One region of the Micromonospora chersina genome, then DNA from elsewhere that is predicted to be linked to it. Evidence: riboswitches for the same ligand, from Rfam matches in the RefSeq annotation. Region 1 holds a riboswitch; each other region holds the start of a gene.

Region 1 (4,166 bases):
CTGGCCAACCCCGGCTTCGAGTCCGGCAACGTGAGCTGGACCGCCAGCTCCGGCGTCATCACGAACGACACCGCCCAGGCCGCGCACGGCGGCTCCTACAAGGCGTGGCTCGACGGCTACGGCACGACGCACACCGACACGCTCTCGCAGTCGGTGACGATTCCGGCCGGCTGCCGGGCGACGCTGAGCTTCTGGCTGCACATCGACAGCGCGGAGTCGACCACGACCACCGCCTACGACAAGCTGACCGTGAAGGCGGGCAGCACCACCCTGGCCACCTACTCCAACCTCAACAAGGCCACCGGCTACGTGCAGCGGTCCTTCGACATCTCGTCGCTGGCCGGCACCACCGCCACCATCTCCTTCAGCGGCGTGGAGGACAGCTCCCTGCAGACCTCCTTCGTCGTCGACGACACCGCGGTCACCCTGAGCTGATCGCAGCGGAGCGGCCGGTCGTCGTCCTCCCGACGGCCGGCCGCTTCGTCGTTCCCGCGGCAGGTCGCCGGCCGGGGCGCACCGGCCGGACGCCGGTCAGGCCGGGCGGGCCGCGCCGGAGCCGGCGCCGTCGCGGCGGATCCGGGCCGCGACGCCCTCCATGGCCCGACCGAATCGCTCCATGTCCCGCGCGGACTGCTCGGGCAGGCCGCCGAGCCGCGCGGCGAGGGCGTCCACGTCCGCCTGGGCCGAGGCGCTGACCCGGGCGTCCAGCTCGGTGAGGGCGGCGTTCACGGCCGACACCAGGTGCCCGCAGAGGGCCTCGACGGACTCCCCGGCCAACGCGGGGTCGACGGTGACGGACTCCAGCCGGCCACCCTGGACGGCGACGGCACGGACCCGGCCGCCGGCCGCGGCGCCCTCGGCCCGGAGCAGCTCGCCCGGCGCGCCGTCGGGGTGCTCGGCGGCCCGGGACCGCATCGCGGAGAGCGCCTGTTGGGTCCTGGTCAGCAGCTCGTCGAGGCTCGCGGCCGCGGAGAACGGGTCGTTGGTCATATCCGCGCTTTCTTCACGTCTTTCCGAGCACCGTGACGATAGCAACCACCCCCGACGCGGGCGCCGGTGAGCCCGCCCGAACCCGGTCCGACACGAACGCCCGGCCGGGATCCCCGGCCGGGCGTTCGTGGTGCGGTGGACCGGCCCGCACGGGGCCGTTCCGGTGGGGTCTCAGCGCAGGCGCAGCTTCTGGCCCGGGAAGATCAGGCCGGGGTTCGCGCCCACCACGTCCTTGTTGCGCTCGTAGAGGGCCTGCCAACCGCCGGCCACGTTCTTCGCGTCGGCGATCTCGGAGAGGGTGTCTCCGGACCGGACGACGTAGCTGCCGGCGCCGCTCGTGCCCGGCGTGCCACGCCGCTCGCTTCGGACGGTCGGCCGGTCGGCGCGCGACTTCCGCTCCGTGGTGGCCTTCTTGGCGGACTTCGTCGAGCCCGAGTCCTTGCTGGCGTACCTCTTGGTGGAGCCGCCCTTCTTGCCGCAGACCGGCCAGGCGCCGATGCCCTGCCCGTCGAGGACCTTCTCGGCGATGGCGATCTGCTCGCTGCGGCTGGCCAGGTCGGCGCGGCTGGCGTACTTCTGGCCGCCGTAGCCGTTCCAGGTGCTCCGGGAGAACTGGAGCCCGCCGTAGTAGCCGTTGCCGGTGTTGATGTGCCAGTTGCCGCCGGACTCGCACTGGGCGACGGCGTCCCAGTTGACGCCGGCGGCGCTGGCCGGGGCGGCCGGGCCGAGAAGGGCGGCGGCGCCGGTGGCGGCGCCGACGACGAGCGCCCCGACGGCGGTGCGACGCTGCGCGGTCCGTCGGTGACGGGCGACGTGTTCACTTGCCATGTGGGTTTCCTCCACGCCGACGAGGTGAGCTGTCGGGTTCGGGCCGAGGAGCCCGGCCGCCGGTGGCGGCTTCACCCCGAGGTGTCGTGCACCGAGGAACGTGGTTCCCCCGCTCCCGCCTGAGGTCCAGGTACCACCGGGCCGGCGGCGGGATTAGGCGTTGCCGGCCCGTGGTGTCCGCGATCGCGAACGGAATCGACGTTAGGAACGTTTTGCGACGAACGCCCACTTCTTGTGAGGTTCTTCACCCGGCCGGGCGAAGGTCGCCCCGTTCGAGTTGCGCACCGTCCGAAGGGGGCTTATTGAGGGGCGGCTCAGTAGGTCAGGCCGTATCCCTGCGGGAAGAGCGGGACCTGACCGTCGCCCGCGTTGATGGGCTGCTGGCTGACCGAGTTCATCCAGGTCATCGGCAGTTTGCCGGTCGGCGCGTACCCGCCGAAGAGGACGTCGGCCACGCCGCCGCCCTCGGTGCCGGGCAGCCAGGACGCCAGCAGCGCGTTCCACCGTGGCAGCTCGGCGGCCACGTCCAGCGGCCGGCCGCTGACCAGCACCACGATCACCGGCACGCCCGAGTTGCGCAGCGTCGTGATGGTACGCAGGTCGTCGCGGTCCAGGCTCATGCTGCCGGTGCGGTCGCCCTGGCCCTCGGCGTACGGTGTCTCGCCGACCACCGCGATCGCCGCCCGGTAGGTCCTGTCGATGCCGGTGCCGCGCTGGTTGTACGTGACAGTCGTGGTCGGACCGGCGGCCGCCCGGATGCCCTGGAGGATGGTGGTGCCGGGCGTGACGGCGCCGGACGAGCCCTGCCAGGAGATGGTCCACCCGCCGCTCTGGTTGCCGATGTTGTCGGCGTTCTTCCCGGCCACGAAGATCTTGTTGTTGTCCCGGGCCAGCGGGAGCACGCCGCCGTCGTTCTTGAGCAGCACCTGGGACTGCCGCACGGCCTGGCGGGCCAGCGCGCGGTGCGCCGCGCCGCCCACCGTCGAGGTCCTGCTCCGGTCGGTGTACGGCCGCTCGAAGAGGCCCAGCTCGAACTTCTTCGTGAGGATCCGCCGGTTGGCGTCGTCGATCCGGCTCATCGGCACATGCCCGTTCTGTACCTCGGCCCGCAGCGTGCTGAGGAAGGTCTTCCAGGCCGTCGGCACCATCACCATGTCGATGCCGGCGTTGACGGCGGCGCTCACCTCGGCGGCCGTGAACCCGCTGGCGCCGTCGATCTGGTCGATGCCGTTCCAGTCGGACACCACGAAGCCGGAGAAGCCCAACTCCCCCTTCAGGACGTCGGTGATCAGGTAGCGGTGGCCGTGCAGCTTCACCCCGTTCCAGCTGCTGTAGGAGATCATCACCGAGCCCACGCCGCGCTGCACCGCGGCCTGGAACGGCGGCAGGTGGATGGCCCGCAGGTCGGCCTCGCTGAGCTGGGTGTCGCCCTGGTCGTCGCCGCCGGTGGTGCCGCCGTCGCCCACGTAGTGCTTGGCGGTGGCGAGCACCGACGTGGGCCCGCCCAGGGTGGTGCCCTGGAGGCCGGTGACCAGGGTGGACAGGCTCGACGGCAGGTCCGGCGTCTCCCCGAACGACTCGTAGGTGCGGCCCCACCGGTCGTTGCGGGCCACGCAGAGGCAGGGGGCGAAGTTCCAGTCCACACCGGTGCCGGTGATCTCCTCGGCGACGGCCTGGCCGATCTGCTGGACCAGCGCCGGGTCACGCGTCGCACCGAGGCCGATGTTGTGCGGGAAGATGGTCGCCCCGTACACGTTGTTGTGCCCGTGCACGGCGTCGACGCCGTAGATCATCGGGATGCCGAGCGGGGTGGCCAGGGCGGCGCGCTGGAAGCCGTCGTACATGTCGGCCCAGGACGTGGCGGTGTTCGGCGTGGGCGCGGAGCCGCCGCCCGAGAGGACCGAGCCGAGCCGGTACGTGGTGAGGTCGCTCGCGGTGACCGAGCCGCGCTCCGCCTGGGTCATCTGGCCGAGCTTCTCGTCGAGGGTCATCCGGGCGAGCAGGTCGGCGACGCGGGTGGCGACGGGCAGCGTCGGGTCCTGGTACGGCAGGCCGGCCGCGGTGGCCGGGGCGGGCGCGGCCAGGGCGGTGACCGCGACGAGCAGGAGGGCGAGGGCGAGCGGACGGGGGCGGTGGTGGTGACGGATCACGGGTCGCTCCTTCCGGAGGAACGCTGGGGCCGTTCACCGGCACCCTATGCCCGTGAGCATCGACTGTGAACAATCCGTGCCGGTTCCGGAACCGCCGGGCGGGCGGGCGCCGGCGCGGGCTACCGTGGCAGGGTTCGCGCAAGATCGGCTAGAGGCGGCGAGGCATGAGCGACCACGGACACGAGCTGGCCTTCGGCG
Region 2 (4,166 bases), 5.4 Mb from region 1:
TGGAGGGGCGGGCGGCCTGACTCAGCCGCGCCGCCCGGCCGCCGCCGGCCGCCGGGCCGCCGGGCGGGCCGGCCGCAGCCGCCCCCACGGCTTGTACGTGGACAGCACCGTGACGACGAGCAGCAGCGTGCTGGAGACGGTCGGCGCGACCACCAGGTCGACGCGAAGGTGGGTGTCGGCCGCCCCGGCCAGTTCGCCGAGGTGCCGGACCCGCGGGGTGAGCAGGAGCAGCACCAGCGTGAGCACCACTGTCGTGACGGCGAACTTCACCAGCACCCAGCGCCAGCGCAGCAGACCCCACGGGGTGAGCAGCGCGCTGGCCAGCCCGACCAGCCAGACCACCACGCTCAGCGGGGCGAACAGCCAGGTGACCAGCAGCGCGGCCGCCGGGTAGACCACCTCGGGGTCGGCCCCGCGCAGCCCGGCCACGCCGAGGGTGAGCAGCACCAGGTCGGCGCCGAGCCAGCCCACCGAGGTGACCACGTGCAGGGTGAGCAGGGCCTTGCGTCCGGCGGGGGAGAGTCGAGTCATGCCCCCGATGCTCGGCCGTCGCGGGCGCCACGTCGTGGGCCGCGCGGCGACACCCGGCGTACGTCGTGGGGCGTAGGCCGGGTGCCGCCGGGGCGGGTCAGTACACCGACAGGTGCACGTGGTTGGTGTGGTCGCTGGACGGGTCGCCGTTACCGCCGCTGTACGCCTTCCAGCCGCTGCTGGGCAGCCAGATCTGCTTGTACCAGATCACGTACAGCACGGCGAGGGCGTCGGCGTTGCGGATGAAGTAGGCGGCCAGGTTGTTGCCGTACGTCTTGTCGCCGCCGCTGGCCACGCCGCCGAAGCCGTCCGTCTGCGCGGCGAAGTCGCAGGCCCGCCCCTTCGGGTGCTCGCCCGAGCCGCTGGGCCGGTAGCAGGAGACGTACCGGGTGAAGCCGGCCGCCTTGGCCTGCTGGAGCGCGTGCAGCGTACGCGGGGTGATGCAGCCGTCGGCGGGCGTCGGGTCGTTGACGCTGCACGACTCGGGCGGCCAGGAGCCGTCGGCGTTGCGCGGGGCCGGCTTCGCGTTCGCCGAGGAGGTGCCCTGCACGCTGCCGCCGCCGCTGCTGGACGCGCGGTCGTTGGCCACCTCCAGGGCGCGTTCGGCCTGCTGCTTGCGCTTGGCCATCACGGCGACCTGCTTGCGCTGCTCCTGGATCTCGCCGGTGAGCGCGGCCTGCGTGCGGGTGGCCTCGTCCCGGGTCTCGATGAGGTCGCGCAGCGCCCGGTCCTCGTGCGCGGCCACCTGCTCCAGCGCCGCCGCGCGGTCCATGAAGCCCTCCGGGCTGCTGCTGCCGAGCAGCGCCGCGGCCGTGCCCATCCGCCCGGCCCGGTACGCCACCCCGGCGATCTCGCCGACCTTGGCGTCGCGCACGGTCAACTCGGCGTTGACCGTCTTGAGTTGGGCGGTGAGCTGTTGCTGCCGGGTCACCGAGCGGTTCAACGCGGCCCGCGCCTCCAGCCAGCCCTTGCTGGCCGCGTCGAGTTGGGCGCGCAGCGCCGGGGTGCCGCCCTCGTCGTCGCCGGGTGCGGCGGCGAGCAGGCCGGTAGCCGGGGACGCCGAGGCGGGGGAGACCGGCGCGGCCACGACGCCGAGGGTGAGCGTCGCGATGAGCAGGGCCGCCAACCGGGCGGCCGTCCGTCGTACAGGTGCCACTGGGGGCATTCACGTGTCCTTCCGTCAACCGCCGACCGGGTTAGCTGACGGGTTCGGGACGGAAGATCCCTACCGCTGACGCGGATGCACCCCACGAACGTGGTTCCCCGGCTCGCCCCTGCGGGCGATTAGGCGACGGCCGCCGCAGGCGCCGGTGGGCGCCGCCCGGCGGTGGCCGCGGTCGAGCCTACCGGCGTTGCTCCGGGCCGGCTTCGCAGGTGGGAGCCGGTGGCCCGGTCAAAACCGGCACAAGTGCACAATAGCCACTTGGATTTAAGATTGCCCTAATTACCACTCGACCGCACCGCAGGCCCCCGGCGACGCTCCGGGTTCGATCTGCAACGTGGCGTGATCGATCGAGAAGTCCTCGTGCAGGGCGGTGCGGGCCGCGGCCAGCACGTCGCCCACCTCGGCGCCGGGGACCATGGTGAGGTGCGCCGAGGCCACCTCCATGCCCGAGGTGAGCGTCCAGACGTGCAGGTCGTGCACCTCGGCGACGCCGGGCACGGCGGCCAGGCGATCGTGCACGGCGGTCACCTGGAGGTGCTCCGGGGCGGCCTGGACCAGGATGCGGACGGCGGCGCGGCCGAGCCGCCAGGTGCGGGGGAGGATGAACAGCCCGATCGCCACGGCGACCAGCGGGTCGGCCCACCACCAGTCGGTGAGCGCGATGACCACGGCGGCGCCGATCACCCCGAGCGAGCCGAGCAGGTCGCCCAGCACCTCCAGGTACGCCCCGCGCAGGTTGATGCTCTCCTCGGCGCCGGCGCGCAGCAGCGCGAACGCGGCGATGTTGGCGAGCAGGCCGAGCACCGCCACGGCGAGCATCGGCCCGGCCAGCACCTCCGGCGGCTCGCCGAACCGGCGTACCGCCTCGATCAGGACGTAGACCGCCACGGCGCCCAGCAGCACCGCGTTGGCCAGCGCGGCGAGCACCTCCAGCCGGTAGAGCCCGAAGGTGCGCTGCGGATCGGTGTCGGCGCGCCGGGTGGCGCTGATCGCGGCGAGGGCCATGCCGATGCCGAGGACGTCGGTGAACATGTGCCCGGCGTCGGAGAGCAGGGCCAGCGAGCCGGTGGCGAACGCGGCCACCGCCTCGACCGCCATCAGGGCGGTGAGCAGCCCGAACGCGGCCCAGAGGCGACCACGGTGACGGTGCGCGGCGTTGGCCACCGCGCCGCTGTGGTCATGACCTGCGCCCACGCCCACACCCTCCGTCCGTCGCCCCGGCCGAGCTCAATCTATGCTCACATCGCTATATGTGCAAGTGAACGTCGGGGCGGGCAGCCGTCGTCAGCCGACCGGGTCGAGCGTGGTGAGGCGCTGGGTGGCCCGGGAGAGCGCCACGTAGAGGGTGCGCACGCCCGACCCCGGATCGGCCCGGATCTCGCTCGGTGCGACAAGCACCACCCCGTCGTACTCCATGCCCTTGGCCTGGAGGCTGGTCACCACCTGGAGCCGGCCGCCGAGGTCGCCCACCCAGCCGGCCACCTCGTCCCGGCGCGGCACCGGCGTGATCACGCCCACCGTGCCCTCGACCTCCGCCAGCAGCGCGCGGGCCGCCGCCGCGGTGGCGGCGGGCAGCTCGGCGGCGGGCACGGTCCGCTCGACCGGCGCGACGCCGGTGGACCGGACCGCGGTGGGCAGCGGCAGGTCCGGGTGGACGCGGCGGATCTCCGCGGCCGCCACCGCGAAGATCTCCGCCGAGTTGCGGTAGTTGGTGGTCAGCTCGTAGCGGTACCGGCGGCGCCGGCCCAGCGCCTGGTCCCGCGCCCGGGCGAGCTCCTGCGCGTCGCCGGTCCAGGCGGTCTGCGCCGGGTCGCCCACCACCGTCCAGGAGGCCAGCCGGCCGCGCCGGCCGATCATCCGCCACTGCATCGGGGAGACGTCCTGCGACTCGTCGACCACCACGTGCGCGTAGTCGCGGTAGTCCTCCGGGCGCTCCCGGGCGGCGGCCCGGGCGGCCCGCTGCCGGTCGGCGGCCGTGCTCAGCTCGCGGACGCCGCCGGCCAGCTGGAACGGGTCCCGCTTCGGCCTCGCCCGCTGCACCGGCTTGCCGAGCAGCGCGTCCAGCTCGTCCAGCAGCGCCACGTCCGCGATGGTGAGCCCCTCGGCGGCCAGGCTCCGGTACGCCTGCGTCAACAGCCGGATCTCGGCCCCCGACAGGACGCCGCCGGCGTACCGGCGCAGCCGCTCCGGGCGGGCCAGCCAGTCCAGCACGTGCCGCGGGTGCAGCCGGGGCCACCAGGCCTTGAGGAACTCGCGGAACTCCGGCCGCTCGATGATCTCGTCCTCGAACGCGGGCTGCTCCGGCAGCCGGCCGATCCGCAGCGTGCGGGCCTGCGCCCACAACGCCGCGAGCACGGCGTCGAAGGCCGCCCGGCGCACCTCGTTGCGGCGCGCGCCCCGGGACAGCGTCCGGTCCCGGATCGCGTCCAGCTCGGCCCGCTCCAGCCGGAGCAGCTCGCCCCGGTAGAGC
Region 3 (4,166 bases), 3.2 Mb from region 1:
CGCAGCGGACGGCGGACGCGGGGCACCGGTGGTCCGGTCCCCTCGCGTCGAGGCGTCCTATCTGCGCAGCACCGACGTCGTCGCCAGGCGCAGCCCGAAGGCCCGGGGCGGCGGGGCGCGCGGGCCGGCGGGGTGCCGGAGCGGGCCGCCGGCCGCCGCGACGGCGGACCGTGACCCGGTCCGCAGCAGCACGACGACCAGCAGCGCGACGGCGAACGCGCCGAGCACCGCCAGGCAGACGCTCCACCCGGACGGATCCGCGCCCGGGTCGCCCGGCGGCAGGGCGCGTGCGGTGCAGCGGTCGCCCTCGCAGTCCGCCACCATGGCGAGCGCTGCGGAGTGCCCGGCCGGATGCCCCGCCGGCTGTCCGGACGGGGAGTGCGCGCCGTGGCCCAGGGTGTGCATGGCGGTCAGCCCGACAAGCGTGCAGACGAGCAGCAGGAGCCGGACCCACCGTCCGGTCGCCGCCGTGCCCGCCATGCCACCACGGTAACCGGCCGCTCGGGTACGCCCCGGGGGAACCGCCGCGGCACCGTGTCCCGGGGCGTCTCCGACCCGCCTGGCTACCATTCCGGGGCGACGACCCGGCCGCGCCCGTCCCGCGGCGCACCGGCCGGTCCGGCGAACCGGCCGGCCCGGAGACACGAATCCCGTTGCGAATCGTTGGGAGAGACGCCATGGGCGCCGACCACACCCGTCCCGCTCCGTCGGCCCCACCGGGGGTACGGCGGATCCTGGTCGCCACGGTGGTGCCGCTCTTCCTGATCACCGTGGTGGCCGCGCTGGTGCTCTGGCCCCGGCAGGACCGGGAAGCGGCGGACGCCCCGGCACTGCCCCGCTACCACGGCACGGTGACCCGGGTGGTGACCGTGCCCTGCCCGCCGACCCCGGAGGCGCCGGAGGGGAGCCCCGGCGGTTCGGCCGGGCCGTGCGGGACGGTGACCGTCGCCGCCGAGCAGGGCCCGGACGCCGGGCGGCAGGTCGAGACTCCGGTGCCCTCCGGCCCGGGCGCGCCCCGGGTCGAGGTCGGCGACGAGGTGATCCTGGTCGAGCTGATCGACCCGGCCGACCCGGCGGTGAAGAGCTACAACATCGCCGAGCACCAGCGAGGCACGCCGCTGGTCTGGCTGGCGGTGCTCTTCGCCGTGGCGATCGTGGCGTTCGGCAGGTGGCGCGGGCTGGCCGCGCTCGGCGGGCTGGTGGCGAGTTTCGCCATCCTGCTCGGCTTCGTGCTGCCCGGGATCGGCGCCGGCCAGCCGCCGCTGCTCGTGGCGATCGTGGGCGCCGCGCTGATCATGTTCGTGGTGCTCTACCTGACGCACGGGGTCACCGCGCAGACCTCGGTGGCCGTGCTCGGCACGCTCGGCAGCCTGGTGCTGACAGGTGTGCTCGGCACCCTGGCCACGGCCGCCACCCACCTCACCGGATTCGGCAGCGAGGACGCGACCACCCTGTCGATGTTCCAGGGCGACGTCGACCTGCACGGCCTGCTGCTCGCCGGCATCGTCATCGGCTCGCTGGGCGTGCTGGACGACGTCACGGTCACCCAGGCGGCCACTGTCACCGAGTTGGCCCACGCCAACCCGGCGCTGTCCCGCCGGCACCTCTACCGGGCGGCCACCCGGGTGGGCCGCGCGCACATCGCCTCCACCGTCAACACCATCGTGCTGGCGTACGCGGGCGCCTCGCTGCCGCTGCTGCTCCTGCTCGTCGCCGACTCCCGGCCGGTGAGCCAGATCCTGACGAGCGAGTTCCTGGCCCAGGAGATCGTCCGCAGCGCGGTGGCCACGCTCGGCCTGATCGCCGCCGTACCGCTGACCACCGGACTGGCCGCGGTGGTCACCACCGCCGGGCGGCGCGGGACCACCGAGGGCCCGGCCGACCCTCCCGCGCCCCGGCCGCCGGCCGGGCGGGACGAGGCGCTGGAGGCGCTCGGCGGGGCGCCCGGGCAGCGGGCCGGCGGGTGGCCCGGCGGCGACAGGAACACGGAGGCCGCATGGTGACACTCCGCAGCGTGATGACGGATTCCAAACGCGATCCTGGTCACGCACGGCGAGGACGAATTCTCGCTATTGGTCGGCTTCCGGACGTAGAACACCGGGAGGACTCTCGGGTAACCTCGCTGCCGGTCACCGCCGAAGGCGCGCACCGGCGCCAGCGGTGCCGCCGCCCAATCGCCCGCGGGCGAGCCGGGGAACCAGGTACATGGGGTGAATCCGCGCGAGCGGTAGGGGCCACTTCCGTCCCGAACCCGTCAGCTAACCCGGTCGGCGGCCGACGGAAGGGAACACTGTGACGGCACCCCTGCGGCGCTGGCTGACCCCCGTGGTGGCCGTCGTGGCCGCGCTCACCGTGCTGGTGGGGCCGACCCCGGCGACGGCCGCTCCGAGCACCCCCACCCCCTCGGGGCACTCCGAGGACGACGACGACCCCCTCATCACCGAGGCCATCGACGCCGCCAACCGGGCCTACCTCCAGGCCAAGGCGAAGCTGGACAAGTCGCGCAAGCGCCAGCTCCAGCTCGCCCTCGAGGTGAAGGCCGCGCAGAGCGAATTCGACGCGCTCAGCCCGCAGGTGGCCCAGATGGCCGCGCAGTCCTACCGCACCGGCCGGATGGGCGCCATGGCCATGCTGCTGGACAGCAGCACGCCCGACTCGTTCGTCCGGCGGGCGGCCGCCCTCGACGAGCTGAACCTGATGAACGCGCAGAAGCTCGCCGCCATCAACGCCGCGAAGAACCGCGCCGAGCAGGCCAAGATCGCGCTCGACATCGAGGTGCGCGAGCAGGAGAAGCAGAAGAACGCGATGGCCCGCGAGAAGGCCGAGACGGAGAAGGCGCTGCAACTGGTCGGCGGCATCGGCTTCACCGGCGGCCTGGTCTCGGCCACCTCACCGGTCGCCCGGGTCGGCCCCGGCCGGACCGCCGACGGCGACTGGAAGCCGGAGTCGTGCAGCGAGAACGACCCGACCACCTCGGGCTGCATCACCCCGCGCACACTGCACGCGTACAAGGAGGTGAAGCGGGCCGGCTTCAACCGCTTCGTGGGCTGCTACCGCCCGGGCGGGCCGTGGGAGCACCCCAAGGGCCGCGCCTGCGACTGGTCGCTCCAGAACAGCGGCTTCTCCCCGTGGCGGACCAAGGACCAGCGGATGTACGGCAACAACGTCGCCGCCTTCCTCATCCGCAACGCCGACCGGCTCGGCATCTACTACGTGATCTGGAACCGGCAGATCTGGTTCCCGGCCACCGGCTGGAAGTCCTACAGCGGACCCTCCAACCACACCGACCACGTGCACATGTCGCTGCTCTGACGACGTACGCCGAGAGGGGCCGGTCCGCGATGCGGGCCGGCCCCTCGACGTTCGGCGGATCGTTCAGCCGGCGAGCGCCGGGTCGGCGGGCGCGGCCGGGGCCGGCACCGGCGTGACCGGCGCGGTGGCCGGAATCTGGGCCACGATGCGCGCCTCGCCGGCGCTCAGCCGGTACGCCATGCCGACGATCGTGCACGCGCCGGCGTCCACCCGCTCGGCCAGCACGGCGGACCGGGCCACCAGGGCCTCGACGGTCTGCGCGATGTGGATGTCGATGATGGCGTCCAGGTCCTCCACGCCGTCCCGGCCGGCCCGGAGCAGGCTGGGCGCGACGGCGTCCACCACGGCGCCGAGGTGCCCGGCCGGCGAGGTGCCGGTGCGGACCGCCTCGCGGGCGGCCTGGACCGCGCCGCACGAGTCGTGGCCGAGCACCACCACGAGCGGGGTGCCCAGCACGGTCACCGCGTACTCGACGCTGCCGAGCACCTCGGGGCCGGCGGTGTGCCCGGCGGTGCGGACCACGAAGAGGTCACCGAGGCCGCGGTCGAAGATGATCTCGGCGGCGAGCCGGGAGTCGGAGCAGCCGACGATCACCGCGAACGGGTGCTGCCCGTCGGCGACCGCCGCCCGGTGTCCGGCGTCCTGGTTCGGATGACGCGGGACACCGGTGACGAACCGCCGGTTACCGGCCTGGAGTTCGGCGAGCGCCTGTTCGGGAGTGGTCGGCGGCATCCATCCTCACCTCGTCCTCGGGCGAAAAAGACCTGGTCAGCCGGCCGGCGACGGAGGCGGCCTCGGGACCAACCGTCACACGCAGTCCAAGGTACGTCAAGATTTACGTGATACGCGTTTCA

The links. A riboswitch is a leader RNA that binds a small molecule or an ion and turns the genes downstream of it on or off. The one in region 1 is predicted to bind cyclic di-AMP.
Region 2: linked by a shared signal. The riboswitch ahead of GA0070603_RS27375 (coiled-coil domain-containing protein) and the one ahead of GA0070603_RS02035 (LysM peptidoglycan-binding domain-containing protein) in region 1 are both predicted to bind cyclic di-AMP.
Region 3: linked by a shared signal. The riboswitch ahead of GA0070603_RS17100 (coiled-coil domain-containing protein) and the one ahead of GA0070603_RS02035 (LysM peptidoglycan-binding domain-containing protein) in region 1 are both predicted to bind cyclic di-AMP.

Annotation. Positions count from the first base shown of each region.
Region 1 covers NZ_FMIB01000002.1:467,106-471,271, reverse strand. Annotated here, with positions in the region: gene GA0070603_RS02045 (M4 family metallopeptidase) at 1-435, shown strand, start outside; gene GA0070603_RS02040 (YbaB/EbfC family nucleoid-associated protein) at 532-990, opposite strand; gene GA0070603_RS02035 (LysM peptidoglycan-binding domain-containing protein) at 1,162-1,818, opposite strand; cyclic di-AMP (ydaO/yuaA leader) riboswitch at 1,824-1,978, opposite strand; gene GA0070603_RS02030 (glycoside hydrolase family 3 protein) at 2,133-3,968, opposite strand; gene GA0070603_RS02025 (LLM class flavin-dependent oxidoreductase) at 4,133-4,166, shown strand, end outside.
Region 2 covers NZ_FMIB01000002.1:5,864,627-5,868,792, forward strand. Annotated here, with positions in the region: gene GA0070603_RS27365 (SRPBCC family protein) at 1-20, shown strand, start outside; gene GA0070603_RS27370 (hypothetical protein) at 22-531, opposite strand; gene GA0070603_RS27375 (coiled-coil domain-containing protein) at 629-1,696, opposite strand; cyclic di-AMP (ydaO/yuaA leader) riboswitch at 1,702-1,832, opposite strand; gene GA0070603_RS27380 (cation diffusion facilitator family transporter) at 1,976-2,890, opposite strand; gene GA0070603_RS27385 (HelD family protein) at 2,981-4,166, opposite strand, start outside.
Region 3 covers NZ_FMIB01000002.1:3,707,008-3,711,173, forward strand. Annotated here, with positions in the region: gene GA0070603_RS17090 (DUF6153 family protein) at 58-480, opposite strand; gene GA0070603_RS17095 (YibE/F family protein) at 678-2,003, shown strand; cyclic di-AMP (ydaO/yuaA leader) riboswitch at 2,158-2,288, shown strand; gene GA0070603_RS17100 (coiled-coil domain-containing protein) at 2,293-3,312, shown strand; gene GA0070603_RS17105 (carbonic anhydrase) at 3,376-4,044, opposite strand.